DNA from 3 places in the Paenarthrobacter aurescens genome. Region 1 is predicted to be linked to each of the others. Evidence: predicted binding sites of a transcription regulator. Region 1 holds the regulator's gene; each other region holds the start of a gene.
What was found. Region 1 encodes HrcA, which represses chaperone genes, less so after heat shock. Its sites were predicted from a motif close to TTNGCACTCGNNNNNNNCGAGTGCNAA; they were not measured.

Region 1 (9,451 bases):
GCAGTACACCGGCGTCGTTAAGCAACGCGACATGAAGGCCCAGTATCTGGACCGTATGGATATCGAACGTGAGCGCGGCATCACCATCAAGTCACAGGCTGTTCGCATGCCCTGGGAACTTGATGGCAACAGCTACGCGCTGAACATGATCGATACTCCCGGCCACGTCGACTTCACCTACGAGGTCTCCCGCTCCCTGGCAGCTTGTGAAGGCGCAGTGCTTTTGGTGGATGCGGCACAGGGTATTGAGGCGCAGACCCTCGCCAACTTGTACCTGGCGATGGAAAACAACCTCACCATCATTCCCGTGCTGAATAAGATCGACCTCCCGGCCGCACAGCCCGAGAAGTACGCTGCGGAGCTTGCCAACCTGATCGGTGGCGATCCGGAGGACGTTCTCAAGGTGTCCGGCAAAACCGGCGTAGGCGTAGAGGCTCTGCTGGACAAGATTGTCCGCGATCTCCCCGCGCCCGTCGGTGATCCCGACGCCCCGGCCCGCGCCATGATTTTCGACTCGGTCTATGACACCTACCGCGGCGTGGTCACCTACGTCCGTGTAGTGGACGGCATGCTCCACCCGCGCGAACGCATCCAAATGATGTCCACCCGGGCGACGCACGAGCTCTTGGAGATTGGTGTCAGTTCCCCGGAGCCCACGCCGTCCAAGGGCCTGGGCGTCGGCGAGGTGGGTTACCTGATCACCGGTGTGAAGGACGTCCGCCAGTCCAAGGTTGGCGATACTGTCACTAACCTTGCCAAGCCGGCGTCGGAGTCGCTCAGCGGCTACGCCGACGCCAAGCCAATGGTCTTTTCCGGTCTTTACCCGTTGGATGGAACGGATTACCCGGTCCTTCGTGATGCCCTGGAAAAGCTGATGCTCAACGATGCTGCGCTGGTCTACGAGCCCGAGACCTCAGCCGCGCTTGGCTTTGGGTTCCGCGTAGGATTCCTGGGTTTGCTTCACCTTGAGATCACCCGTGAGCGTCTTGAGCGTGAATACAACCTGGACCTCATCTCTACTGCTCCCAACGTGGAGTATGAGGTAACGCTCGAGGACAAAAAAGTCATTCACGTCACCAACCCGAGCGAATACCCCACAGGCAAGATTTCCGAGGTGCGCGAGCCGATGGTTTCGGCAACCATTCTGGCGCCCAATGAATTTGTTGGGTCCATCATGGAACTCTGCCAGAGCCGCCGTGGCCAAATGCGCGGAATGGATTACCTGTCCGAGGACCGTGTGGAACTTCGCTACTGGATCCCGCTGGCTGAGATCGTGTTCGACTTCTTCGACCTCCTGAAGTCCAAGACCAGGGGCTACGCCTCGCTGGACTGGAAGGCCGACGGCGAGCAGGTTGCCGACCTCGTCAAGGTGGACATCCTGCTTCAGGGTGAACAAGTTGATGCTTTCAGTGCCATCACCCACCGCGATAAGGCGTACGCCTACGGTGTGATGATGACTGGCAAGCTCCGCGAGCTTATTCCCAGGCAGCAGTTTGAGGTGCCCATTCAGGCCGCCATCGGATCACGCATTATTGCGCGTGAGAGTATCCGGGCTATCCGCAAGGATGTTCTTGCCAAGTGCTACGGCGGTGACATCACCCGTAAGCGCAAACTGCTGGAGAAGCAGAAGGAAGGCAAGAAGCGCATGAAGATGGTGGGTCGCGTGGAAGTGCCCCAGGAGGCATTTATCGCAGCCCTCACCACTGATGAATCCAAGGACAAGGCCAAGAAGTAAATGCCCAGCGTCCTACCTTTGGGCGACCCGGCACCTGCGGATGGCATTTTGCCTCCGCAGGTGTTGGCCGGCGTCGAGCACCGCAAGTTCGGGCTCTATGTCCACATACCGTTCTGCGCTGTCCGATGCGGTTACTGCGATTTCAACACCTATACGGCCACGGAGCTCGGCGGGGGTGCCTCTCAGGATGCCTACGCTTCCACGGCTGTCTCTGAGCTGGACTTTGCTTCGGTGGCCTTGGATGCCTCAGGTTTGCCCCGCCGTCCCCTCAGCACTGTTTTCTTTGGTGGAGGTACTCCCACCCTTCTTCCTGCAGAAGATCTGGCAAGGATCCTGCGGGCTGCCGTCGACCATTGGGGCCTTGAGCCCGGTGCCGAAGTGACCACGGAGGCCAATCCCGATTCCGTGACTCCGGAGTCCCTGAAGGTTTTGGCCGACGCAGGTTTCACCCGCGTCTCCTTCGGTATGCAGTCTGCCGTACCGCACGTTCTGAAGGTGCTGGACCGCACCCATACGCCGAGTCGGGTACCCCTGGTGGTGCAGTGGGCGCGTGAAGCGGGACTTGCCGTGAGCCTGGATCTCATTTACGGCACGCCCGGAGAATCCATGGCTGATTGGCAGTTCTCCCTTGAGACTGCGCTCTCTTACGAGCCGGATCACATCAGTGCCTACGCTTTGATCGTGGAGGACGGCACCAAACTTGCCGCCCAGATACGCCGCGGTGAGGTGCCCGGTATTGACGACGACGACCACGCTTCCAAGTACGAGCTGGCGGACAAGATGATCTCCGAAGCGGGCTTGGGCTGGTATGAGGTCAGCAACTGGTCGCGAACACCGGAGCAGGCGTGCCGCCACAACCTTGCTTACTGGCGCGGGGACGACTGGTGGGGCATTGGACCCGGCGCCCACTCGCACGTCGGGGGCGTCAGGTGGTGGAACGTTAAGCATCCCACTGCTTACGCCGGGAGGTTGGGGAGCGGAAGCTCTCCGGCCGCCGGACGCGAAACCCTCGACGCCGAAACCCGGGAAGTCGAGCGGATCATGCTTGAAGCCCGGCTTGGCACAGGATTGTCCGTGGATGCCTTGGGCGCGATCGGACGGCACGCGATGGCCGGGCTCATTGCCGACCAACTGGTGGACCCTGTACAGGCGTTCAAGGGCAGGCTCGTCCTGACCCTGAAGGGTCGGCTCCTGGCTGACGCCGTAGTCCGAAGGCTCCTGCCCGACTGACCTCTACTTAATCCAGCGGAGGTTGATTTTGTAGCGGTGAGGCTGCCCGTGGTTTACGCGGATGCCCGCCGAAACGGAGAAGCACGTCAGGGCCACCCAGATTGCGGTAGCGATGACGGCGAAGATGTTGCCAACAACAGGCAGCAAAACCAGGATGTTTGCCAGCACGGCGGCAATGGTGGGAGGCAACGTGAAGTTCAGTGCTTCTTTGGATTCCTGCGCTGTGAACGGTCCGCGATCCTTGAAAATCAAGTAGATCAAAAGGGACGGCAGGCACCCCAGGATGCCGCCAAAATGGGCCAGGGTAGCCCATTGCCTGTCCTCGCTGGCCGTCAGGGGGAGTGCGTTGGCAGGCGCGCCATGGTACTGGGGCCGGCCTGCGGCGCTGCCCGGTTCTTCAGGAGCGTTATCTGCCACGGTGTCTTCCCTTTGCTGTAAAAATGGTGCGGTGTTGCTGTCCAAGAATACCGGCCCCAGCGCACTTCCCGGGACATGCGCCCCATTGACACGGTAGTTACTGATACAAGAGGAAGCCCGAATCAGGGAACAGTCAGGAAATCGATGACTTCCTCCACCCGTCCCAGGAGCGAGGCCTCGAGGTCGGCATAAGTGCGGACCGCACCCAGGAGCCGTTGCCAACCCAAGCCTATGTCCTCCGCGGTCTCGTGCGGCCAGCCGAATGCGCTGAGGATCCCGGTTTTCCAATCGATTCCCCGGGGCACTGCGGGCCAGGCATCAATGCCCAGAACCTTCGGCCGGATGGCCTGCCACACATCCACATAGGGGTGTCCCACAATCAAGACGTTCCCTGCTGCCCCCGGTACTGTCATGGCATCGGCGGCGATTCGGGACTCCTTGGAGCCCGGGACGAGGTGGTCCACGAGGATGCCAAGCCTGCGGCCCGGGCCGGGGTTGAAGTCTGCGATTGCTGACTTCAGGTCATCAACGCCATGGAGTGGTTCCACCACGATGCCCTCCACCCGGAGGTCGTCACCCCAGACCTTCTCCACAAGCTCGGCGTCGTGCTTTCCTTCCACCCAAATCCGGCTGGCCTTCGCTACCTGGGCCCGCTGACCCTGCACTTTCACCGAGCCTGAAGCCGTCCGCCCGGCGGGAACTGCGGAGGTGGCAGCCCGCGGGGCGGGAGGCATCAACCGGATGGCTTGCCCCTCGAGGAGGAAGCCGAATCCCAGTTGGAAGGACTTGGTCTTACCGCGCCGGTCCTCAAGGGATACCACATGCATGCCGCCGGATTTCTCCACACGCGTGACTTCGCCCACCCAGCCCGATTGAACGTCCTCAAGGACCATTCCGCGTTGAACGGCAACTTCGGGCAGTTGCTTCTTGGCTGGAGCGGAAAGATCCTGCGGACCCCAATTGTTCAAAGCCACGGGATTCCTACCTTTTGTGCTGGTTCATGGTGGTGTGCTGGTTCATAGTGCGGGCCTGAGCCGCCCGACGGCAGGTTTCAATGCTAACAACGGGGTGGCTCATACTAGACTTGTTAGCACTTGGGCATGTTGAGTGCTAAGTGTGGGGCTCCGGTGAGACCCCGCGTTGACCGGTCGAATGGGCCAAGGCAGTCGTCAGGAGGTGGAGCAATGAGTGAGCCGCGCAAGCTCGAGGTGCTGCGTGCCATCGTTGAAGACTACGTGCATTCCAGGGAACCTGTTGGATCGAAGGCCCTTGTAGAACGCCACCATCTTGGCGTTTCCAGCGCCACCATCAGGAATGACATGGCTGTCCTGGAAGAAGAAGGCCTTATTGCCGCGCCCCATACCAGCGCAGGCCGAATCCCCACGGACAAGGGCTATCGCTTGTTCGTTGACCGCATTTCCCAGGTCAAACCATTATCTGCAGCCGAACGCCGGGCCATCCACTCCTTACTTGAGGGTCCTGATGATGTTGACGACATCCTGGAGCGCACAGTAAGGCTTCTGTCCCAGCTGACAAACCAGGTGGCGGTCGTTCAGTACCCGCAGTCACACCGGGCGTTGGTCCGTCACGTGGAATTCGTCCTGCTGGCCCCTCATCAGGTCCTCGTGGTGTTGATCGCTGACACCGGTAGCGTGGTGCAGAAGGTCATCGATGCCGGCACCGATGTGGGCAACGAGGCGCTAATGCTTCTGAGGTCCCGGTTCCTGGGCAATATTGCAGGCACCCAGCTGGCTCTTTTGCCGCAGGTACTTCCGTCGGTGGTGGCACTTTGTCCTCCGGAGCTTCGCGGCCTGGCGCAGACTTTGGCCCAAGGGCTGCAGTCATTGAGCGACACCAGCCGTGAAGAGCGGATCCTGATGGCCGGAACAGCGAACCTGGCCCGGTCCAACGTGGACTTCCCCCTAAGCATTGGGCCTGTTCTGGAAGCACTCGAGGAACAAGTTGTCATGCTTCGGTTGTTGTCTGACATGGGGGATGATCCCCGGGGCGTGACCGTAAGCATTGGACGTGAGAATCCTTACGACGGTCTGGCGGAGGCGTCAGTCGTGGCAACCGGTTACGGATCCGGAGCCAAAGTGGGGATTCTTGGTCCTACACGCATGGACTATCCCACTACCATGGCAGCCGTTCGCGCCGTGGCCCGTTACCTTTCCCGCATTCTCGGCGGCTGAACACCGGCCCGAGGAAACATCCGCAGTACAACAAGGAAGAGATACCGACTTTGAGCAGCCACTATGACGTTTTGGGAGTCTCGCCGGAAGCCACCGGGGAAGAGATCAAAAAGGCGTACCGCAAGTTGGCGCGGAAACTCCACCCCGACGTAAACCCGGGCGAGGATGTCGCGGAACAGTTCAAGGCCGTGACGCACGCCTACGAGGTGTTGTCCGATCCCCAGAAGCGCCGCGTCTACGACGCCACGGGCAATGAGAACGGCACCGACAACGGATACGGTGGCGGCTATGCCGGCCAGGGCTTCGCGTTCCAGGACATCTTTGACACCTTCTTTGGCGGGGGTGGCGGCCAGGGCGGCCCTGCCTCCCGTGTCCGTCGGGGCCAGGATGCGCTCATCAGCGTCCGCATCGACTTGAAGGACGCCGTGTTCGGCGTCAACAAGAAGCTCGAAGTGGACACCGCCGTCATCTGCCCCACATGTGATGGCAGTTGCTGCCGCCCGGGGACACACCCGGAACGCTGCGATATTTGCGGTGGCAGCGGTCAGGTCCAGCGGGCTGTCCGGTCGATCCTCGGCCAGGTCATGACAACCGCCCCTTGCGGTTCGTGTGAGGGCTTCGGCACGGTCATTAAGGACCCCTGCAATGAGTGCAGCGGGCAGGGCCGCATCCGCAGCCGCCGTTCACTGACCATCAAGGTTCCCGCCGGTGTTGCCACTGGTACGCGCATTCAGCTCTCCGGGCAGGGTGAAGCGGGACCGGCAGGAGGCCCCTCCGGTGATCTCTACGTGGAGATCCGGGTCAACAACGATTCCATGTTCATGCGTGAAGGCGACGACCTCCATGCCACACTGAGTGTGCCCATGACCGCGGCGGCACTTGGCACTGAATTGCAGCTGGACACCTTCGACGGCGCCCAGGACATTGACGTCAAGGCCGGAACCCAATCCGGAGAAGTCATCACTCTGCGCGGCCTGGGTGTGACGCACCTCCGGGGCTACGGCCGAGGCGACCTGAAGGTGCACTTGCACGTGGAGACCCCCACCAAGCTCGACCCCGCCCAAGAAGAACTCCTGCAGCAGTTGGCCAAGCTCCGCGGTGAGCAGTTTACCGAGGGAAAGCTTGTGGCCAGCGGCGGGATGTTCGCAAAACTTCGCGACAAGCTCGGTAACCTGTAGCGGTGAGCAACCCGGTTTTCTTTGCACCGGCGGGTAGCTTCGGTCAGTTGAGCCCCGGCTCTACGTTCGTCCTGGAGGGCGCTGAAGCCCGCCACGCTGTCACAGTCAAGCGATTGGCTGTAGGCGAGCCGGTGGACATAGCGGACGGTGCGGGCGCGCGGTTGATCGGCACCGTGATGGACACCGGTTCGAGCACCCTCACCGTGCAGGCGTCGGAGATCCTCGTCGAGGACCAGCCGGAAATCCGGCTGGTCCTGGTTCAGGCGTTAGCGAAGGGCGATCGCGACGAACTAGCCATCGAGACTGCTACCGAGCTTGGAATTGATGCAGTCATTCCGTGGCAGTCCGAGCGGGCAATCGTGCGCTGGAAAGGCGATAGGGCCGTCAAGGCGCACGCCAAGTGGCAGTCAGTGGTCACTGCGGCAGCCAAACAGGCGCGACGTGCTTGGATTCCCGAGGTACGTTCCATAGTGGACACAGGCGCCTTGGCGAAAGCCGTGGCGGCTGCTGATGCAGCCATCATCCTCCATGAAGATGCGAAGAACCCCTTAAGGGCTGTCCTTGAGGAGACACTTGCGGTCATGGAAGGACAGGCAGGGACTTCCCGCGAGGTGCTCCTGATCGTGGGGCCGGAGGGTGGAATCGCCCCGCGTGAGGTGACGCGGCTCAGCGACGCGGGTGCGGTGACGGCACTGTTGGGTCACCATGTCTTGAGGTCTTCGACGGCGGGACCCGCCGCCGTCGTGCTGGCCAGCGACGTCCTCGGCCGCTGGTAGACAACGGCCGCTGGTAGTCACCGCCGTTGGTAGGCTGCCGCCCCTAGGGCACGCGGTTATCCGACGTTGAATATGCGGGTGTCGGTGCTCGTCTCGATGGTTGCGCCGGCTTCGTCCACCTGCGAGACCCGCAACTCATATTTTCCGGCCTTCAATTGGGCACTGAAGTTGAAGACGCCGTATTGACCGGGGTCGCCGGTGGCTTGGGTTTGTCCGGTGAAAAGGCTGGTCTTTTCGCCCTTGTTGTTTTCTTGGAGAATCTGCCAGCTGACCGGTTTTGAGCTGTCCGTGCTGCGGCCATTGAACTTGACCACACCTGTTGGCAATGTTGTTTCCTCTTGGGGGTCGATGATCCACAGAGGTGCTACCAGGGAGGCATTTCGTTCCATGGGTTGGCCAAGTTTGACTTGGCCGAAGGCCATGTAGTCCGTGTGCCCGTCAACCAGGATGACAACTTGGATTTGTTGTCCGGAGTTGATCAGGCCTGAGGAGGAGGCTGCTGCTGTAGCTGTATAGACCAACTGTTGGACGGCGCGCTGCGCCATTCCAGCGTCGAGGTTCGAGTTGAACGCATCCCGGGAGATGTCGACGGTGATGACGTTCTTGCCGGAGATGGACGTGGCCAGGTTTTCCGGTGCCTGCCAGGGTGTGAAGAAGTCGTGGTCCAATGGCTTTTCGGACATCATGATCTTCAGTGCGGTGGTTACGGGGTTTCCATCGCTGGAGATGTCCCTGAACTCGCGGTAGAGGTAGACCTCTTCCTTGCTGCGGCCAATCCAATACACCGGTATTTTTGTGGAGGCCTGCGTAGTTTCCAGTGGAGCGTGGCTGGCTGGTGCGTCTGCAATGGTGACTGGCGGGGAAGTCACCCCGGCCGCGCTGCCGCCGCCATTGGCAATGCATCCCGTCAGCAGAAGGGCAGCAAGCATCGCAGGCACCGCTGAGAGGGACTTGGTCCGCCTGCGCGCGCCATCTTTGATGGTTACTGGCTCCGTAATGGGTGTCCTGCCTTCATGTATCCGGTGTGGCAGCAGGTGCCGCCGATCCCCGGCCGCGAGGGCCGGGCAGCAGGGTGCTGATGCCACCCGCTATGCCAGCTTGGCACATCGTCGACGGCGGTCGGCCGGGATTGGGCGGACGGGCGCCAACTGAAACAGGATTGATACCCGCTTGATGCGGAGTTGAGACAAAACGTGTGACATGACGGAGAGGGGCCGGTGTTGCCGCGGATTTCGGTTCCTTGAACGCCGGGCTGGCGTAGGATTGAAGACATTCCGGCATCTCGGACGAGCGCCTCTTAGCGGTCGCGAATGTCGAATCGATGGCGTTAATAGGACCAACCGGAGGAGAAAAGGCCTGAGGCCAGCACTATGAGTGAATCTTTGAACGGGCGGCTCAGGACCGGAAACGGCAACCTGCCGCCCACCGAGTTCCCGCACACACTACCGGGTACGCGCACGGAAGTTGTCACGTTCGACAACTCCGACCAGATGGTTCACTCGTTGGGCAGCCACGACGAAGCCTTGCGCTACATTGAGGAACAGTTCCAGGACGTAAGTTTCCATGTCCGGGGCAACGAGCTTTCCATGACAGGTCCTTCCACCGTTATTCCACGCGTCATGCGCCTTTTGGAGGAAGTCCGTGGGCTCGTAGCAAAAGGAACCGTGGTCACTCCGGACGTCCTCCAGCAGCTGGTTTCGCTTTTGAGGGCCCAGTCAGTCCAGAATCCGGCCGATGTCCTGACGCACAACATTCTTTCCAGCAGGGGTAAGACCATACGGCCCAAAACGCTGAATCAGAAGAACTATGTTGACGCCATTGATGACAACACCGTGATTTTTGGCATCGGCCCGGCGGGCACAGGAAAGACGTATCTGGCGATGGCCAAGGCCGTGCAGGCCCTGCAGACCAAGGAAGTCAGCC
Region 2 (9,764 bases), 1.3 Mb from region 1:
ACCTTGGTAGATCAGCGGAATCGGGCGATATCCACATACCCCGATAGACTTGGGGCTGCATGTCCGCATGCGCACTACGCTTTTGAACACTGCACCAAAACCCTGAGATTGGACACGGCCACCTTGCGAGAATTTACCGCCCGCTTTGCCACCGCCGAGGAAATCGAAAACTGGGACAAGCACGTCACCGCGAATCCGCACGGCGGCAACATGCTGCAGTCGGACGCCTACGCGGCTGTCAAGGACGGAAACGGCTGGCTGGTCCGGCGGCTCGTCGTGGAGACTCAGGAGTACTCCAGCTACAACCTGCTCCTGGAGAAGAAGTTCCCTGTGATGGGTCGGCTCTGGTACCTGATCAAGGGGCCGGACGTCCCGGATGTCAGCGATATTCAGCCTGCACTGAAAGCAGTCGCCGCGCTGGCTCGAGAGAAGAAGATGAACGTCTTCAGCATCAAGATCGAGCCTGACATTGTTGAGTCGCCTGAGGCAGCAGCAGAACTCCAAGCTGCCGGCTTGGTCAAGGCTCCCAATATCCAGTCCAACGATTCCACGGCGCTGCTGGACATATCGGCGCCGGCCAATGAAGTCCTCCGCAGCATTTCTTCCCGTGCCCGTAACGCAGTGCGCAGAGCCGAGCGTGAGGGTTGCCAGGTAACGCAGGCAGAACCGGGCGAGGACAGCTACCGCAAGCTCTACGCCCTTATGCAGAACACTGTGAACGCCAAGGGGGCCATGCCACTGCGGAGCTATGAGTATTACTCCACATTCTGGGAAGAGTTCTGCACACGCGGACAGGGCCATTTCTTCTTCGTCTACGAGGATGGTGCACCCAGCGTTGGTGCTTTCGTCATCAACTACGGCTCCAAAGCAACGTACAAGGACGGTGGGTCCACCCAGAACCGTAAGCAGTACGGCGACTCGCATCTGGTCCAATGGGCGGCCATCCAGCGCATGCAGGAATTGGGGTGCGTGGAATACGACTTCTGTGGAACACCGCCCGCTGCAAGGATCAAGGACAAGACTCACCCGCTCTATGGCCTGGGTTCGTTCAAAACGAGCTTCAGCAAGACCGTGACGGACTTCGTGGGCTGTTACGACCATGTCTTGGGGCCCGTCCGCCACAAACTGTGGCTCAAGGGTGCGGAGCGCATCTTCCGTCGACTCGAAACCATGCGCACCGGCGGCCAGTTCTACTGAGGCCCCACCCGCAGCCAGCAAGCTAACTTCAGGCCCGCCCCGGCCACCAACGGGTGCAATCTACTTTTAGGTGAGGTAATTTCTTTGACTCCGATTGAGGCTGGAACCGACATGGAATTCGTGATTCTCAGTGACGCTGATTTCGAGACATTCGCCAAGGGACACCCGCAGGGCAGCTTTATCCAGTCCCTCGATCTCACACGCTTCCAGCGTGCCCGGGGACAGGAAGTCGAACTCTTTGGAGTGAGGCGAAACGGCAGCCTAATTGCTGCGGGAAAGCTCGTGTACACCTCCAACCGGATCGGGTACAAGACCGCCGACTGCGCCAAGGGACCACTGATGGACTACAGCGACCCCGCAGTGGTTCGGTTCGTCGTCGAGCAGTTGAAGAAGCATGCGGCTTCGAAGAAGGCCGCCGAACTGCGAATCTCGCCCAACATCCGGTACATCGCGCGGGACGAAGAAGGCGCTGAGCACCCCGAGGTTGAGGACAACCGCCCGTTGTTGAAGGAGCTTGAGGGCCTGGGCTTCAAGCACCAGGGCTTCGACATGAACTTCGCCAACATCAACTGGATGTTCATCAAGCAGCTGGATGGGATCGCCGATTCCGAAGAGCTCATCATGGGGATGAACTACCGCACCCGCAAGGCCATCCGTAAAGCGGAGAAGAACGGCGTTTACCTGGAACAGGCCACGCTGGAAACGCTGGATGACTTCTACAACGCCCTCAGCACTGCCGGCGATGAGAAGGGCTTTACGTACCGCGAACGCGAGTACTACGAGCAACTCCTGCGCAATACCTCCGATGAGTTCACCAAGCTCATGATGGCCAAGATCAACATTCCGGAATACCGGGCCTCCATCACGAAGCGGCTGGACGCCGAGTCCAAGACCCTGGCCGACCTCAAGCGCGAGGTGGAGGAAACCGGCAGCAAGAAGAAGGCCAACCGCATCAAGGTTGTCCAGGACCTGGTGGACAGCTACGAGCGCAGCCTCAAGGATATTGAGCGCTTCCCGGACTCTGTGGGTGTGGCCACCGTGGCAGCAATCCATTTTGCATGCTCAGGGGACGAACTGGTGTGCGTCATCGGCGGGACGGTTCAGGACTACATCTACTTCAACGGCGCCACCTCCCTTTACTGGGGCATGATGCTGCACGCCCTGAACAACGGATACTCGCGCTACAACTTCTACGGCACGTTCGGGATCCAGGGCCAGGACGAAACCGGCCACGGCGGCTACGAGTTCAAGAAGGGCTTCGGCGGCGAGGTAGTTCAGCTGGTGGGCGATTTTGTGGCCCCGGTAAACCCGCTCGTCTTCCACGGTTACCGCGCGGTCAGGAAGCTCGCAGGGGCCGCCCAGACAGTTCTGGGACGATTGCCCCTTGAGAAATTGCCGGTAGTAGGAAAATTTCGGAGGAATCGCTAATCACACAAGCCAAGGGAGGATCACCGCGTGACTGAACGCCCTGACGGGTCCGCCAACAGGCCCCCTACAGACGGGTTGCCCAAAACCCAGCCGTTGCGGCCATCCCAAGTGCGGCAGAACGTCAACGCCAAACGCATGCTGATGCGTCTGGTTCAAGGCGACAGCCCGCCCACCGCTCCTATGAATATTGTGGACAGGCTGGCCGGAAGTCCTTACGCCAACCCCACCATTCAAGTAGTAGGTGTGGACGCTTCGGCCCGCAAAACCATCGACTTCGCGCTTCATCTGGCAGAAGTCATGTTCCGTTACGGTGCCGGTGCCCTCGAAGTGGAGACCAGCATGATTGCGGTCACTGCAGCTCTTGGCCTGAAGAACGTTGAAGTGGACATCACCAACCAGTCGGTGGCTATCAACTATGCGCCCAAGGACCAGACTCCCATCACGCTGCTGCGTGTAGTCCGCTCCTGGACCAACAACTACGCCGGCCTCGCCCAGGTTCATCAACTTGTCACGGACATCGTGGCAGGGGGAGTGGGCCGCGACGAAGCCGTGCGCAGGTTGAACGAGATCATCCGTAGCGCGAAACCCTTCCCGCGGTGGATGGTCACCATCGCGTTCGGCATCTTCGCCGCAGTGTTCGTGGGCGTTCTGGGTGGGGGCCTGGGCGCATCCGCGGTTGCCTTCTGCTCCAATATCCTGATCAGCCTGCTTTCACGGCAGCTTGTCAGGTGGCGGACAGCGGACTTCTTCAACACCATGGCGTGTGCGTTCCTTGTCACGTTCATCGCCCTGATGCTGCGCTGGGCGGGGGTGGAAATTGCTCCATCCATTGTGGTGGCGGGAGGAATCCTGCTGCTGCTACCCACCGGCCGCCTCGTCTCGTCCGTGCAGGATGCCATTAACGGATTCCCCGTAACGGCTGCAGGCCGCTTCCTCTCCACGCTGCTCACCTTCGGTGCCATTGTTGCGGGAATCGGCGTGGCCGTCGTCGTCGGAACGCTGATGGGCAGCGCTGTTCTGGATGTCACACAAACCTTCCCCGACGCTTACCCTTTGTGGATCCAGGCGATCCTCATTGCTGTAGCTGTGGTGGCAATCGGCGTCACCGAACAGACTCAGATGCGGCTGCTGATCCCGACGGCGGCAGTCGGCTTGCTGGGCTTCTTCACCTTATGGGCGGTGGGCGAAGCCGGGCTCGGTGACCGTTTGTCGCCGGCAGTCGCTGCGGTGGTGATTGGCTTGTTGGGCCGTGTGGTGGCGCTCAAACTTGGTGCTCCGCAGCTGGTAGTTGCTGTTCCCGCAGCATTGATCCTGTTGCCGGGTCTGACTATTTTCCGCTCCATGTACGCTCTCACGGTTGAAGGCGGGAACATCCTGATCGGTGCAGGCGGCATGCTCAACGCCGGTGCGATCGTCCTGGGAGTCGCTGCGGGCATTGTGCTCGGCGACAACCTGGCCAGGCCGCTCACAAAGGGCCTGTCCAGCAACGAACGCCGCAGGGTACGCAGACGATAAACCACGAAAGCCGAACGGCGCCGCCATGGGGCGGCGCCGTTCGGCTTTAAAGACTGATGCCGGATCAGCCCTGACGCTAGATCTGGCCTACGGGGAGCTTCTTCTCAGCCTGGAAGACTTCCTCCACGCGGCCCTGGGCCCAGTACCCGGACAGCGAGACTTGCGACCTCTCCAGGCCGTGTTGGGCAAAGAAGATCTCCCGGAGCCCCTTCATGTAGCCCCGTTCACCATGGGCGAAGACGTCAACGCGTCCGGGCAGCCACTCGGTGTTCCTGAGCGCTTCCAACAGCAGGTTGCTGGAACCCGCTTGGACGCCTTGCCGGAGCAACCAGTGCAATTCCACGCCGGTGGGCGCGTTGATGGGAAGAATATCCGCCTCGTTGTCCACCTCAAGGAATACTGAGCCGCGGGCATCGGGAGTGAGGCTCTCAACACAGGCTGCGATAGCCGGGATCGCGGCGTCGTCGCCGGCGAAGAGATACCAGTCAGCCTCGGGTGCGGGGTTGTACGCGCCACCTGGGCCGGTGAAGGTCAGGGAGTCGCCGGGCTTTGCTGTGGCAGCCCAGGGACCAGCCAGTCCTTCATCGCCGTGGACCACAAAGTCGATGGCCAGTTCCCGGGCTTCCAGGTCCACCCAGCGGATGGTGTAGGTGCGGGTATGGGGCCACTGCTCGCGCGGCATGGTCTCGCGGATAGCCCACAAGTCCAACGGGAGCTCGTACTCGACGCCGGGTTGGGGGAAGACGATTTTGACGTAGCGGTCCACGTATTCGTTGTTCACATAATCGCTGAATCCGGGTCCGCCTGCCACGATCCTCACCATGTGCGGTGACAGGCGTTCGTTGCTCAAAACGGTCAGGTTGACCTGCGGGCGGGTTTTGCGTGAGGCGGACGAAGTGACGGGGAGTGCAGTCATGTAGGTAAGCCTAAGCTAATTCTCTGCATGCTGGCTGGGTATGAGTCGAAGGTTACAGCGCGGTATTGGTTACAGAACCGGCAGTTCCCAGTCAATGGGCTCAGCACCCATGCCCACCAGCAGTTCGTTGGTCCGGCTGAAGGGCTTTGAGCCGAAAAATCCTCGTGATGCGGAGAGCGGACTCGGATGGACCGAAGCGATCGACGGCGCCCCGTCCAGCAGCGGCGTGACGCTCTGGGCGTCCTTGCCCCACAGGATCGCCACCAGCGGCCTCTGCCGCCCCGCACCGTCCGTACGGTTGGCGACGGCGGTAACGGCCGCCGTCGTCACCGCTTCCCATCCCTTGCCACGATGAGAGCCGGCGTTCCCCGCTTCGACGCTCAGGACGCGGTTCAGGAGCAGGACGCCTTGTTCGGTCCAGGCGCTGAGGTCACCGTGCACCCGGGGTGGCAGGCCGAGGTCGTCGTGAAGCTCGCGGTAGATGTTTGCCAGGCTTCGTGGAATGGGCCGCGTTGGACGGGACACGGCGAATGAAAGCCCGATCGCATGGCCAGGAGTCGGGTAGGGATCCTGGCCGAGGATCAGGACTTTGACGTCGGCGAGCGGCTGCTTGAAGGCCCGCAGCAGGTTGGTGGGCCCGGGGAGAACGTGCGCGCCGTTGGAGGACCTGCCGGCCACGAAGCTCAGCGTCTCACGGAGTTGGCTTTCAACCGGACGCAACGCCTCTGCCCAGTCGGCAGAGATGAGCTCTTCGAGTGGCAGCTCACAGAGCGCCGCGAAGCCTGGCTCGGCCGCATTGGCAGGTTCAAGATCAAAGAGTGCATCCTCGCCATTCACCACGCCATTGTCCCCCGCGCGGCGTCGTCCCCACGAATGACAGCGTTGTTATTCGCCCGTAACATGGGGGTAGGACATTTTCCCCCAACAAGCGTCGAAGGAGTGTGCCGTGGCAGAACCAGCACCGGAGCCGATGGCGTCGCAAGCTACCGGTTTCGCGCTCGAGGACCTCGCAGCCGAGACCCGCAGCGACTCCCCATTGAGTGAACGGGACCAGCAGATGCTGGCGCTGGAGCGGCAGTGGTGGAAGTACGCAGGGGCCAAAGAACAGGCCATTCGCGAGCTGTTCGGTCTCTCCGCCACACACTATTATCAGATCCTGAACGCGCTGATCGATACCGAGGACGCGTTGGCCCACGATCCCATGCTCGTCAAGAGACTGCGTAGACTACGTACGTCCCGCCAGCGCGCGAGGACTGCACGTCGCTTGGGGTCCGACGCGTAAATCGCCAAGCTGATCAGTCAGCAGCAACCAGCAAGGACAACGCTTCACCATGACCAAATATGCCAAGGACGAATTCGATCAGGTCCCGCAGAACACGTCCCGCCAGGGCGTTCACCGCGATGCCCAAGAGACCGCCCGCCCCACTTTGTGGCCGGTCCTGACCGTAGGGGCCGTTGCCTTGGTACTCGGGCTGGTGGCTTTCCTGATCCTCCCCAACCTTGGGTTGGTAGCGCCGGGCGCTGCGTCAAACATCACGACGCCGGCACCCCAGCAGACGTCTACGGCACCCTCAGCTGCGCCCACTGAATCGGGCAGCGCCCCCACCCCTTCGGGCGAACCCACTGCGTCGGGCGAACCGGGCGGCGAAGCGACTGCTGAACCGACGCCGTCGGCATCTCCTTCTGCCACTGCGTCCTCAGCTCCTGTGGACAAGACCACTCCGGTGGCCGTGTACAACGGGGCTGGGACCGCTGGCTTGGCCGGACGGGTAGCAGGCCTGGTTCAGGGTGACGGTTGGGCACTGAGCACGGTAGGAAACTGGGGCGGACTGCCTCAGCAAACGTCCGTGATCTTCTACAACGCTCCCGAGCAGAAGGCCAACGCCGAAGCGCTGGGAACCTTGCTGGGTATTGAAACCATTGTGGAAACACCTGAGGTTCAACAGCCTCTGGTGGTTGTTGCCGGCCCCGGCTTCCAGTAGCCACCCGGCCGCCATGACGGAGCGTTCAAGCTCCAACTCGGTTAAGCCTCAATAACAAAAGCGCTGCCCTGCCCGTCCACGGCAGCGCAGTGATGGTGACTGTGGTTACAGTGGATTGATTCCGGTACGGAGATCCCGGCAACCGGTCTTGGCTACTGTGAAAGTGTGGGCATCATGGCTTTGGGAACCGTCAAATGGTTCAACGCCGAAAAAGGCTACGGATTCATCACTGTGGATGAATCCGGTGACGACGTCTTTGTGCACTGGTCCGCTATCCAGATGGATGGCTTCCGCGCCCTGGAAGAAGGCCAGCGGGTTGAGTTCGAGTTGGGGGAGGGCCAGAAAGGCCCGCAAGCCGAAGGCGTCCGCGTCGCTTAGCTCATCGCGGCCTCAACGCCCATCCCGTCAGCCCTCGGCTGAAACCCCTTTGTTTATGGAGCAAAGTGGCATCTCTGCTTGCACTCTCCCCGGTCGAGTGCTAATTATTGATTTAGCACTCCTATGGTTCGACTGCTAAGTCCGGCCCGGCTAACCCCGGTATTGGATGGGCGGCGGACCTGCGGAGGATCAAGAAACACCTTGGTGGGGTGAGGTTCGGAGCGCGGGGCATACAGAGGCCGCAAGCAAAGGACCGTCCGTCGCGGGCACCCCATCTGACAGGTACCTTCTTAACGACTGTCCCGAAAGGACTACCGCCGTTATGGCCAAGATCATTGCATTTGATGAAGAGGCACGCCGCGGCCTCGAGCGGGGCCTGAACATCCTCGCAGACGCCGTCAAGGTCACCCTCGGCCCGCGTGGACGCAACGTCGTCCTCGAAAAGAAGTGGGGCGCCCCCACGATCACCAACGATGGCGTTTCCATCGCCAAGGAGATCGAGCTGGACGATCCTTACGAGAAGATCGGTGCAGAACTGGTCAAGGAAGTTGCCAAGAAGACGGATGACGTCGCTGGCGACGGTACTACCACTGCAACTGTTCTTGCTCAGGCACTGGTGAAGGAAGGCCTGCGCAACGTTGCCGCCGGCGCCGACCCGCTGTCCCTCAAGCGCGGCATCGAGAAGGCTGTTGAGGCAGTCATCAGCGAACTGCTGGCCTCCGCCAAGGAAATCGAGACCAAGGAAGAGATTGCAGCTACGGCTTCCATCTCCGCCGGCGATCCTGAAATCGGCAGCCTGATCGCCGAAGCCCTGGACAAGGTGGGCAAGGAAGGCGTCATCACGGTCGAGGAATCCAACACCTTCGGCCTGGAGCTCGAACTCACCGAAGGCATGCGCTTCGACAAGGGTTACATTTCCGCTTACTTCGTCACCGACGCTGAGCGCCAGGAAACGGTCCTCGAAGACCCGTACATCCTGATCGTGAACTCCAAGATCTCCAACGTGAAGGAACTCGTCACGGTTCTGGAGAAGGTCATGCAGTCCAACAAGCCGCTGCTGATCATCGCCGAAGACATCGAGGGCGAGGCCCTGGCCACCCTGATCGTCAACAAGATCCGTGGCACCTTCAAGTCTGTTGCCGTCAAGGCTCCGGGCTTCGGTGACCGCCGCAAGGCTCAGCTGGCCGACATCGCCATCCTCACCGGTGGCCAGGTCATCTCCGAAGAAGTTGGCCTCAAGCTCGAAAACGCTGGCCTGGAACTCCTCGGCACCGCCCGCAAGGTTGTTGTCACCAAGGACGAGACCACCATTGTTGAAGGTGCCGGCGACGCCGAGCAGATCGCAGGCCGCGTAGCCCAGATCCGCGCCGAGATCGAGAACTCCGATTCCGACTACGACCGCGAGAAGCTGCAGGAACGCCTGGCCAAGCTGGCCGGCGGCGTTGCAGTCATCAAGGCCGGTGCCGCAACCGAAGTTGAGCTCAAGGAACGCAAGCACCGCATTGAGGACGCAGTCCGCAACGCAAAGGCTGCCGTTGAAGAAGGCATCGTTGCCGGTGGTGGCGTAGCCCTCATCCAGGCAGGCGCCAAGGCATTCGCCAACCTCACCCTCCAGGGTGACGAGGCAACCGGTGCCAACATCGTCAAGGTTGCAATCGATGCTCCGCTGAAGCAGATCGCCTTCAACGCCGGCCTCGAGCCGGGCGTTGTGGTGGACAAGGTTCGCGGCCTGCCTTCGGGCCACGGCCTGAACGCTGCCACGGGCGTCTACGAAGACCTTCTGGCTGCCGGCGTCAACGACCCCGTAAAGGTCACCCGCTCGGCTCTCCAGAACGCTGCTTCCATCGCTGGTCTCTTCCTGACCACCGAGGCTGTAGTTGCTGACAAGCCTGAGAAGAACGCTCCGGCTCCCGGCGGCGACGACATGGGCGGCATGGGCGGCTTCTAAGCCTTCCGCTGTAGCTTTACAGCACCAAGAATCACGACGGCGGTCCTCACCAGTTTTGGTGGGGGCCGCCGTTTTGCGTCGGCACCCTTGGCTTCCGCCTGCAAGGAGGTAGGAGTAAATGCCCTTCGGAACGCTCATAGAGACATCTACTGCTGCTCAGTTGGGTGCCGGCATGATTTTAGTGTCGGTGGGGTCTGGCAGGATTAACCCATGACGATTATTGCTGCCGCCGATGGGTCCGCCCTCGGTAATCCTGGGCCGGCCGGTTGGGCCTGGTACGTTGATGACTCCTGTTGGCGAGCAGGCGGTTGGCCGCACGGAACCAATAACCAAGGCGAATTGATGGCCGTCCTGGACTTGTTCCGGTCCACGGCTCATGTGCCCCAGGAAGAGCTGCTGA
Region 3 (9,764 bases), 650 kb from region 1:
TACCACATCCCCGTCGAGGATCAACGGGTGGAAACCCACCGCATCACGGACATCACCACCACTGCCGACGGGGGCGTGGCAGTCCAGACCAAAGGCGACGCCAATAACGGCATCGACCCCTGGATCGCCACTCTTCAGGGCCAAACCGTGGACAAGCAAGTAGCCACCATCCCGTACGTAGGCAATGCCATCCGCACGCTCCGCGAACCCATGGTCATGAACACCCTGATGTACGGTGCCCCCGCAATCCTGGTGATCGGGATGCTCGCCTCCATCTGGACCAAAGATCCCAATAAATCAACGCCGGAAAACACCGCAGGGGCCGGGGATGAAGCCGCCGCGTAGCTCCGCCACCGGCGATTGGGACCTGGGCCGAATCCAGTCCCTTGCTGACGAGCTTGGAAACCCGAGGCCGGCGTTGCGGTTCTTGGCAAAGTACTTCTCAATGCTCCCGCAGCGGGTGGAAAGGATTGTCCACGCAGTTGATGACGGCGATGCCTCAGAGACCACAACGGCACTTCTTAGCCTGAAGATCAGCTCCGCCATGGTGGGTGCGCTGGAAACGGAGCACCAGTGCCGGGCCATGGAATCCATGATCCGGGAAAACCACTTCGAGGACGCGGCCCAAGCACTTCCGGCTTTGCGGCAAACAACGGACCGCTGCCTCGCCTCACGGTCCAACCTCATACGGGCAGCACACGCCTCACTGAACCGGCCCGGTGGGTTCTTCCGTTCTTGAGCAGACCTTGAGTGTTCACCGAGGTCATTCCTGAGACCCGTTGGGCAGACTTGGAACAGAACATCGGGCTATGGAAACGGGGATCAAGGACATGCAGGGCAAGGGCTTCATCTGGCAGGTACCAGCCATCATCCTGGCTGCAGTACTCCTCTTGATGTCCGTCCAGGTTTCGCCCGCACATGCCTCGTTCAGTGACACCGACACAGGAGCCATGGCCATGACCGCCGCACGCATCCCCGCCCCGGCAGCCAACACCGTGGCCGTGACCAAGAGCTGCGATTCGTTTCTCTGGTTCGGCCAAGCCAAAATCAGCGTCAGCAGCTTCACGGCCGTTGCCTTCGCCAACTATCACGAGTTGAAGGTCATCGACCCGGACGGCGTGGTGCAGTTCACCGGTGACATGAGCAAGAGTTCGGGGCGATCATACAGCTCAGGAATCCAGAATTCCGCGAATTTGTCCGGTACCTGGACCTACCAAATCCGCGGATACTACAAGGTTCCCAACTCCACCAATTCCTGGGCGGGTCAGCCCCTTACCGGCACGTTGAACTGCCAATAAACCGCAGAAGGTGAGCTGGGATTCCGGAGACCCGTCCTAAAAAATGTGGAGCTAAGGAGATTCGAACTCCTGACCTCTTCGATGCGAACGAAGCGCTCTACCAACTGAGCTATAGCCCCTGGATCGAGCCTCATGGGCCCGGCCAGTGTCCTTAGGCTACAAACTTTCCCTGCGCTTTTCCAACCAAGACACGAACCTCTCCTTGCCGTACGGCTGCTCCGCAGTCAGATTGTGTCCGGCACGAAGAAAGGCACCCAAGGAACCAGGTAAAGGCAGCTGAATAATTTTTCCCCGCGCGCCCGTAGTCGTCTTCCATAACTCCGCCATCTGCCGCATGGAGAGGGTCTGTGGTCCCGCTATGGTCATCATGCGATGCATTCCCGGCTCCGAGTCATCCACCGCCGCCTGAAGCAAGGCACCGGCAACATCCACAGGTGAAATCGACTGAAAGCTGACACCTCTGAACGTTGGGACCAGCCGAACTTTGGCTCCAGCGGCGAAGATCATAGCTACCAAGCCATGGAATTGGGTAGATCTGACCCCAACGGTTTGCAGAGGAGCCTCGGCGTACTTCCGTTCCTTGGCAGCCTTGGAGGCGTAGAAAGCGGAAGAAGTCAGGTCGCAGTTGATGATGGACAGTGCCACCGCCCTGCCAACCCCTGCAAGGTGAGCAGCGGCGAGAAGCAGCCACCGCCGTCGGCGAACTGCTTTTGGGCTTTGCCGGATTGTCCCTCGAGGCAATCAATAACGACGTCGGCGCCCGCCAGTGCGTCCGGCAATCCATCCCCAGTGGTGACGTCGCCGGCAAAGTACGTTGCGCCGTCGTCGCGCTTCACCGAGCCTGGCGTTGGTACATGACGGCTGAGGACAGAAACCTTGTGACCCGCTGCCACTGCCAGCCGGACAACTTCACGACCCACCTGGCCTGTGCCACCGGCAACGCAAATGGCTGTCATTGCCTATTAGGCGCGGCGGCGCTGCAGGACATCGTCCAAGTTGCTCAGGGCGCTATGACCCTTGGCCGTCGCCATGACGGAAGTTACTGCCTCAGCCTGCTCGACGTTCTGCTTCAGCACCGGCTTACCAACGGGCTTTGGTGCCTCAGGCAGGTCCAGGGGAACGGGTGCTGGACGTGGCGCCTTGGCGGCGGCGACGTACGTAGGCTTGGGGACCTCCACAGGCTGCCAGCTGGCGCCCTTGGAGTCGTTGACTGCGTGAGCTGATTTATCTCCCGCGGCCACAGCAACAGCCAGCGCTGCCTCCCGCAACTCAACGGCGGACAACCGTGCAGCCTCGCGGCTGGTGGCCTCGGCGTCGAAAACCGCGGTCTCCTTCGCCTCCACCACCGGCTCCTTGGGCAAGTAGCGCGCAGGTGTAGGAATAGGCGCGGCCTGAGCGGCACGGCGCGCCCTGCGTTCACGGAGGTCCCTCAGGGCAAGCTTACGCAGGGTCACCACGGCAAGTACCGCGCCGACGAAGGCCACCAACGGCAACCACACCGAGCCGACACCCAAGATTCTTAGAACTCCGGAAACTGCTGCCGTGACCAAGAGGGCAAGGCCCGCCAAAGCCAGCGTGAGCCGGGCATACCGGATAGTGAAAGGCGTAGGGTGCGCCTTCGGCAATGAGGGCTCCACCTTTGGGGAATCCTGGGGCGAAGCCGGTGCTTTGCTGTGCATGGTCTCCATTGGTTTCTCCTGCTGAGGTGCCAAGGTCAGTACCACCCCTGCCTGCTTTTCGTCTGGTTCGTCATCAAAAGCCTCTGCTGGAACAGCGGCCGTTTGGACTTGTTGCCGCCTGTTCCGCAGAACATAAGGCGCCACCCAGACCATCCACAGCGCAACAGTGACCACAAGTATCACTGAGCTGCTGAGAGGGAAGTCCACATTCAAAACCGTAGAAGCAAATCACCGGGTGCGGCGGCATTGCGGCCGGTGTGTCGTGGGCGAGTCCGCAAATGACTGGAGATATGAGCGAAAAGGCCCATGACCTGCCCGTTTATCCTCTGAGCCACCGACGAAGCAGGCCTTCGGGAACTTCCTCGGCCGTCAACGCGAAGGAACGGTGATCGGCCCATTCGCCGTTGATATGCAGGTAGCGCTCCCGGTAACCCTCGTCACGGAATCCGAGCTTCTCCACAACTCTCAAGCTCGGAGAGTTTTCGGGCCGGATGTTGATTTCCATGCGGTGCAGGCCCAGCACCCTGAAGCAATGATCAGTAGCCATGGCAACAGCTGTAGGGGCGATGCCACGCCCGGCGCGGTCCTTATCAACCCAGTAGCCCAAAGTGGCCATCATAGCCGATCCCCACACGATGGAAGAGACCGTCAGTTGGCCCACAATCCGTGGGTCACGGAAGCCGGCGGTTCGCTCCACAATAAGAAACGGCAAAGCGGTTGATTGACGGGCCTGCTCATTCAGAGAACCCACCATTTGGCGGTAGCTGGGCAGGCGTCCACCAGGAGCCGGGTTGGACGCCTCCCACGGCGCCAGCCACTCGCTGTTCCGCGAACGGACTTCGGACCATTCCCGCTTGTCGCGGTATCTGATGGGCCGAAGCAGCAGGTCTCCGCTTTCCAGCGTCACCGGCCAGATCGCAGAGCCGTACATCATGAATTTGTCTATTTGGGAAGCGTGGCTGTGAAGTTGGGCAGCCATTCACGAAGCTCAGGACCAAGGTCTTCGCGTTCGCAAGCGAGCTCGATGCACGCCTTGAGGTAGCTGAGCTTGTCCCCGGTGTCATAGCGGCGGCCGCGGAAGACAACGCCGTATACACCGTAGCCTTCACCTTCGCCGGCAGCGAGCACCTCAAGGGCGTCCGTCAGCTGAATTTCTCCACCGCGCCCGGGAGCCGTCTTTTCCAGGACATCAAACACGGCCGGGTGCAGAACGTAACGTCCGATCACGGCAAGGTTTGACGGTGCCTCTTCCGGGGAGGGCTTCTCTACGAGTTGCTTGATGCGTACGTAGCCGTCCTCACCGCTGGCCTCAACATCGGCGCAACCATAAGCGCTGATCTTGGAAGGTTCCACCTCGATGAGGGCAACCACGGAACCGCCGGTCTTTTGCTGAACGGCAATCATTTCGCTCAGCAGATCCTCGCGGGCGTCGATCAGGTCATCGCCCAGCAGCACGGCGAAGGGCTCATGACCTACGTGCTGCTTTGCACGAAGGACAGCGTGACCAAGGCCGTTCGGGTCGCCTTGGCGGACATAGTGGATGTCACCAAGGTTGGTGGCGGACTGGATGGCTTCAAGCTTGGCGGTATCGCCCTTCTCGGCCAATGTGGCTTCAAGAGCCGGCACACGGTCAAAGTGGTCTTCCAGTGCTCGCTTGCTGCGCCCTGTAATCATCAGGACGTCATGCAGGCCCACTTTGACTGCTTCTTCGACTACATACTGGATGGCAGGCTTGTCCACCACGGGCAGCATTTCCTTCGGCATCGCCTTCGTGGCGGGAAGGAACCGGGTGCCAAGGCCTGCTGCGGGAATGACGGCCTTACGGACAGCGTTGTTTTCTAGAGTCACCGGACTAATGTAACGGACAGAACACTTCATCGGCTAAACCCCTCGCCGCGTCGTTGGCACATTTGATTACAGCATTGGAGAACTCCTGCTGCTCAAACGTGACGCGGCAACCACACGATCGGACACAGATGGCAACGAAGGAAGACATTCGCAGCAGCCGGCGACTCCACAGACGGACGCTTACCCCGGAGCATCTGGCAAGCGCAGGAGAGTCACTTGCACAGCACGGTACGGCTTGGGCCGCGAGCGTCTCCCCGGATGCAGGCGCTACCTTTGCCGTGTACCTGGGCGTGGCTTTCGAGCCACCCACCATCCCACTGATTACCTCGCTGCATAAGGCCGGACACCGGGTCCTCTTGCCCGTCTGCGAGCCGGGAAGGCTCTTAAGCTGGGTCTACTGGACACCTGAAACGGCCTTTGTCCGGTCCCCTTACGCGCCCATAGACGAGCCGGAGGGCGAACGCCTTGAAAGCTCTGTGATAGCCGGCACCGCTGGGATTTTCATGCCCGCGACGGCGGTGGACCGGGATGGGAACAGGATCGGTCAAGGCGGCGGCTACTACGACCGGCTCCTCCAGGGCCTTGATGCCTCCGGCGGCCGCCCGCCCACCATCGCGGTGGTGTTCGACGACGATTTGTTACCTTCAGGCTCCATCCCTGCCGAAGCATTCGACCGGCCCGTGCGCCAGGCGCTGACCCCGTCCGGAGTTGTGCATCTCCACGAAGGCCCTGAAGAGAACTGAGCCCGGCGCGTGAGGTCCAGCACAACCGCTGGCACGTCCCGCGGTGACCGATGATAGAATTAGCACTCAGGCCCTGCGACTGCTAAAGCGGAATTTCCGCCGACGCTGCACAGGACCTGAACTTTGTCCTAAAGGAGGAACTCAGTGCCCACATACGCATATGCCTGCAAAGACTGTGACCATGCCTTCGACATCGTCCAGTCCTTTTCTGACAGCTCCTTGACGGAGTGCCCCGAATGCAAGGGCGCGCTGCGGAAAAAGTTCAACAGCGTGGGCGTCGTTTTCAAGGGCTCGGGTTTCTACCGGACTGATTCCCGCGACGCGAAGGGCAGTACTGTCTCCCCTGCGCCGGCTGCTCCTTCACCAGCACCCGCAGCTACACCGGCAACCGCTGCGGCCGGCAGCTAGGGTTTTCCACATAGGGCAACCGGGCGCTGTTTTCCGGCCCGGACAGCTGACTAACGTGGCGGCATGCCACACATGTCACGCAGCGCCCTCCTCGCCCGCGCCGAACGCTCATCGCGGGCCGACAGTCATTGGCCGCAGCTAAGCCCAAGCCCCTCCCTTCCAGCGCATTCCCGCGTCCGGACCGGTTCACGATTCCGACGCAGCGGACCAGGTTCCGGGCCCGGCCTGCGTGCACAACGCCCCGGGTTCGGCTTCTGGATCCTGCGCAACCGCCGCTTCGCAGTAGCGCTCCTGTTGTGTGTGGCCGCCGGCATCGCAGTCCAACAACTGACCCCCGCCTCGGAGCAGCGCATAAACATCCTGGTGGCAGCCCGGGACCTCCCAACGGGGACCAGCCTTGCTGCAACTGATTTCACAAGTATTGAGGTGCCGCCAGGTCTGGCTATCAGCGAAGCCCCCGGCAGCGTCAACGGCCTTGTTGGCCGCCAACTCGCATCCCCTCTGGGCAAGGGGCAAATACCTTCGGAATCGAGCCTGCTGGGCCCAGGCCTCCTGACAGGAGCGCCGGTCGGAGCCGCTGCTGTCCCCCTACGAATGGCCGACCCCTCCTCCATCCAGCTTCTCTCCCCCGGCCAACTGATTACAGTGGTCCTCGCAGCAGCCGGGTCATATGACGAATCAAGGCAGAGCCAAATTCTTGCAGGGCCCCTACCCGTCCTCTGGACGTCGGCGCAAGGCGGCAAACCAGGAGAATGGCTGGGGACGGGTGACACCGAAGGCCTGGTGGTGGTGGCTGCCGATCCCCAACAAGCAGAAAAGCTTGCCGGCGCATCAACGCAAGGCAAGCTTTTCTTCGTTTTGGTCAGCCCGTGAAGGACGGCTCAGTCAGTACTTGCCGTTCAGCCCCAATGCGGCGGCTTCTGTTCCTTCAGCCACTGCTCATGGTCGTAACCGGAGTCATCGCCCCACCGCCGCGGATCATCCTCAGCGGCCTTGGTGGGAAGAATTCCGCTGGAACCGGCTTTGGCTCCCGTGGACTTTGGATCCGTTGCGTCCTGGGCCGAAGTGCCACTGACCTCTTCGCCGGGGTCCTCAGCAGCGTGGTCTTCCGCGCCTGTTTCCTGATTCATCAGTGGTGCTTCTTTCGCGTTCTCTGCCTCATGAACATGGCCATGACGCTCTTTGCCTTGACCATGGTCAACGGATTCGGTGGCAAACACGGGCTGGTCACTGCCTGGGTTCAATGGTTCCTCATCCGGGTGAAGAAAACCACGGTGGGCCGACGCCGACTGGGCGATGTGATTCTCCAGGCCCAAGTAGGAGCCGATCCGGTCCGCGCAGGACGAAGGATCGGTGAAGACCTCGATCGTCCAGAGCGACATGTAACGCCACCCCATGCGCTCCAGCAATTGCGGCCTCAACCGGCTCCGCTCACGGACACTCATCCGGCGGTACCGTTCAGTGCCATCGGATTCGATTGCCACGGGGGTGGGAATCTCAGCACCTTCGCGGCCAATGGTGTGAACGGGGTCAGCAGCCGCCGCGATATCCAGCACGCCATCATAAAGGTGCCATACCCGCGCTCCCCGGGCGCGCAAGCGTTCGCCAAGATCGGCCACCAACGGATCTTCGCCCAAGGCCTGTTCGCTGGCTACAGCACGGGAGGCAGGGGTTCCAAGGTTACTGTTTCCGGAGAGTTCGCGGTCCAGAAGTTCGTAGAAGTCCACTGCACCATGAGCCAGACGATCCAGGTCAAGATCCTCAGGCCTGAAGCACGTGAGGACGTGCATGGAGCGCCGGGCACGCGTCATGGCAAGGGCAAAGCGGTTGCGCCCGCCCTCAGTGGACAACGGACCGAAGGAATGAAGCGCACGGCCATGTGGAGTTCGGCCATACCCCAGAGAGAAGATCACGTGGTCACGCACCAGACCCTGGGCGCGCTCGAGGTCCACCACACGGAAGGACTCAGGGCCCGCTCCGAAGAAGCTGGACAGCAGAGGGTGATTGGGCAGTTGCAGCCTGATGGCTTCACCAATCCGGGCAGCATGGCGCAAGCTCGCAGTCACCACAGCCAAGGAAGTACGGGGCCTGAGCCTGGCGTGTTCAAAGACAAGATCCACCACGCGGTTGACCTCCGCGGTGACTGACTCTACGCCCTCATGATCCGCACCGGGCAAACCGGTGCCGTCGGGAATGTACTCCACATGGATGGATCGGTCCAAGCCTGTAACCGAGTTGCCGTCGGGCAAACGGCGCAGGCCGCCGTCGTAGTAGTTCTTGCTCAACTGGAGGATCAGGTCCTCATCCACCGCGCGGTAAACCCAATTCAGCTGCCAGGTGGGAAGGACCCTGGCCAATGCCTTGAATGCACTGTCCACATTCTCGTGGCTGGCCACGCCGGCAACAGGGGGTTCCACCGCTACGCTGAACGTGCGGGCGTGCGCAATCTTGGCATCACCGAAAGCAACCACCTGCCGTGCCCTCGCGATTGCCGGAAGAACAGCCTGCAAAGAAGTGGATTCGGCATCAATGATCACCACGGCGTCGAATTTTTGCTCTGCCGGGAGAACCCCCGTGAGCAAGTAAGGACTGACGGACCATACCGGCACCAGCAGGGGCACAAGATCCGGTGCCTGGGCGCTCAGGGCGGGCAAGGTCACCCGGCCATCCTTCAACAGGGCACGGAGCAGTTCTGCCTGCCGCGGGTGCTCAAGAAGACCCTGGCGCCATTTTTGGGCCAACTGCCAGCGAAGGCGGGCGGCACCACTGGCAATGTGTGCTTGATCGGCGAGCCGATACTCAGCTTCCAGGCGCCGCAACGAGTCCCCGTCAGACATGGCGAGGTAGTCATCACCGCTGATCATGGCTTCCAAGGCGGACTGCCACCAAGCCAGATCCAGTTCGGCGGCTACGGACGACGCCGGGACCTCGCGGGCAGCAAGGTCGGCCAGCAGTTCCCCGAGTCCGTGCTCCCGCATTTCCTCAATGAGTAGCGTTCGCTCGGGAAGTGTTTCCAACGTGGCTGTATCGGCAACAAGCCGCTCCAGCCGTTCCATGAGTTGCAGGTACGGTGTGCCGTGCAGGGAGCCGCCATCGGTGGTGTGCTTGAGGGCATCACCGAGGCGTCGCAGCTCACCATCGAGTTCCCGGTAAAGGGCACCGAGATCGGCAAGGCCGGAGGGAACGGCCGGGTGCCGTTGGGTTGTTGCGTAGTCCGCCCACAGAGCCCGCTGCTCCTGGACCAGAACCAATGAGCTGTGCAGGTCCGCGATGTGAACGCCGGGCCGGACATATTCTTTAGCCACCCTGCGCAAACGGGAGCGCTGCATTGAGGGCATCTCAAGATTGCGTTCACGGCGCCACGCAGAGCTGGCGGTGGCAGAAATGAGATCGTGCACCGGCCGGTCGAAAATGTCCGGGGTGAACTTATCCAGGCTCTCCCGAACGGCAATCAGCAGTTCCAGCTGGGCGCCCCACTCCGTGAAAGTTTCGCCCAGGCGAATCTCGGCGTGGTCGGACACCTGCTTCATGCGATCCCGCAGGACCGGTAGCTTCTCCTCGGCCACACGGGCGAGCTGCTGTGCTTCCTCCGTCTCCTTGCGGGTCACCAACCGGGCACCGTACCAAGGGCTGGAAGTGGAGGCCCGGCTGAAGCTGCCAAGCTCGGCAGCCCGACGCAGACGTCCGGCAAGTTCTTCGCGGTCCTTGATGTTGTCCAGGACGCTTCGCTTCAGGCGCACCGTCGTGGAGGGAGCCGGATGGATGGAGGTCAGTTCAGCGAGGGACTG

Region 2: the regulator HrcA is predicted to act here: its motif matches at 7,529-7,555, upstream of groL (chaperonin GroEL).
Region 3: the regulator HrcA is predicted to act here: its motif matches at 5,628-5,654, upstream of ABI796_RS13465 (FmdB family zinc ribbon protein).

The regions. Positions count from the first base shown of each region.
Region 1 covers NZ_CP157456.1:2,255,835-2,265,285, reverse strand. The annotation lists gene lepA (translation elongation factor 4) at 1-1,735, shown strand, start outside; gene hemW (radical SAM family heme chaperone HemW) at 1,736-2,965, shown strand; gene ABI796_RS10455 (DUF4870 domain-containing protein) at 2,969-3,382, opposite strand; gene ABI796_RS10450 (DUF3097 domain-containing protein) at 3,505-4,356, opposite strand; gene hrcA (heat-inducible transcriptional repressor HrcA) at 4,567-5,574, shown strand; gene dnaJ (molecular chaperone DnaJ) at 5,625-6,752, shown strand; gene ABI796_RS10435 (16S rRNA (uracil(1498)-N(3))-methyltransferase) at 6,755-7,528, shown strand; gene ABI796_RS10430 (GerMN domain-containing protein) at 7,585-8,457, opposite strand; gene ABI796_RS10425 (PhoH family protein) at 8,899-9,451, shown strand, end outside.
Region 2 covers NZ_CP157456.1:993,642-1,003,405, forward strand. The annotation lists gene ABI796_RS04770 (peptidoglycan bridge formation glycyltransferase FemA/FemB family protein) at 109-1,197, shown strand; gene ABI796_RS04775 (peptidoglycan bridge formation glycyltransferase FemA/FemB family protein) at 1,309-2,625, shown strand; gene ABI796_RS04780 (threonine/serine exporter ThrE family protein) at 2,653-4,140, shown strand; gene ABI796_RS04785 (siderophore-interacting protein) at 4,217-5,056, opposite strand; gene ABI796_RS04790 (uracil-DNA glycosylase) at 5,126-5,896, opposite strand; gene ABI796_RS04795 (DUF3263 domain-containing protein) at 6,003-6,338, shown strand; gene ABI796_RS04800 (LytR C-terminal domain-containing protein) at 6,388-7,038, shown strand; gene ABI796_RS04805 (cold-shock protein) at 7,213-7,416, shown strand; gene groL (chaperonin GroEL) at 7,739-9,364, shown strand; gene ABI796_RS04815 (ribonuclease HI family protein) at 9,575-9,764, shown strand, end outside.
Region 3 covers NZ_CP157456.1:2,902,500-2,912,263, forward strand. The annotation lists gene ABI796_RS13415 (signal peptidase I) at 1-345, shown strand, start outside; gene ABI796_RS13420 (Hpt domain-containing protein) at 329-739, shown strand; gene ABI796_RS13425 (hypothetical protein) at 810-1,298, shown strand; tRNA gene ABI796_RS13430 (tRNA-Ala) at 1,345-1,417, opposite strand; gene ABI796_RS13435 (hypothetical protein) at 1,455-1,943, opposite strand; gene ABI796_RS13440 (SDR family oxidoreductase) at 1,913-2,254, opposite strand; gene ABI796_RS13445 (hypothetical protein) at 2,261-3,151, opposite strand; gene ABI796_RS13450 (GNAT family N-acetyltransferase) at 3,297-3,908, opposite strand; gene galU (UTP--glucose-1-phosphate uridylyltransferase GalU) at 3,920-4,855, opposite strand; gene ABI796_RS13460 (5-formyltetrahydrofolate cyclo-ligase) at 4,954-5,568, shown strand; gene ABI796_RS13465 (FmdB family zinc ribbon protein) at 5,713-5,976, shown strand; gene ABI796_RS13470 (RcpC/CpaB family pilus assembly protein) at 6,040-6,849, shown strand; gene ABI796_RS13475 (DUF4011 domain-containing protein) at 6,876-9,764, opposite strand, start outside.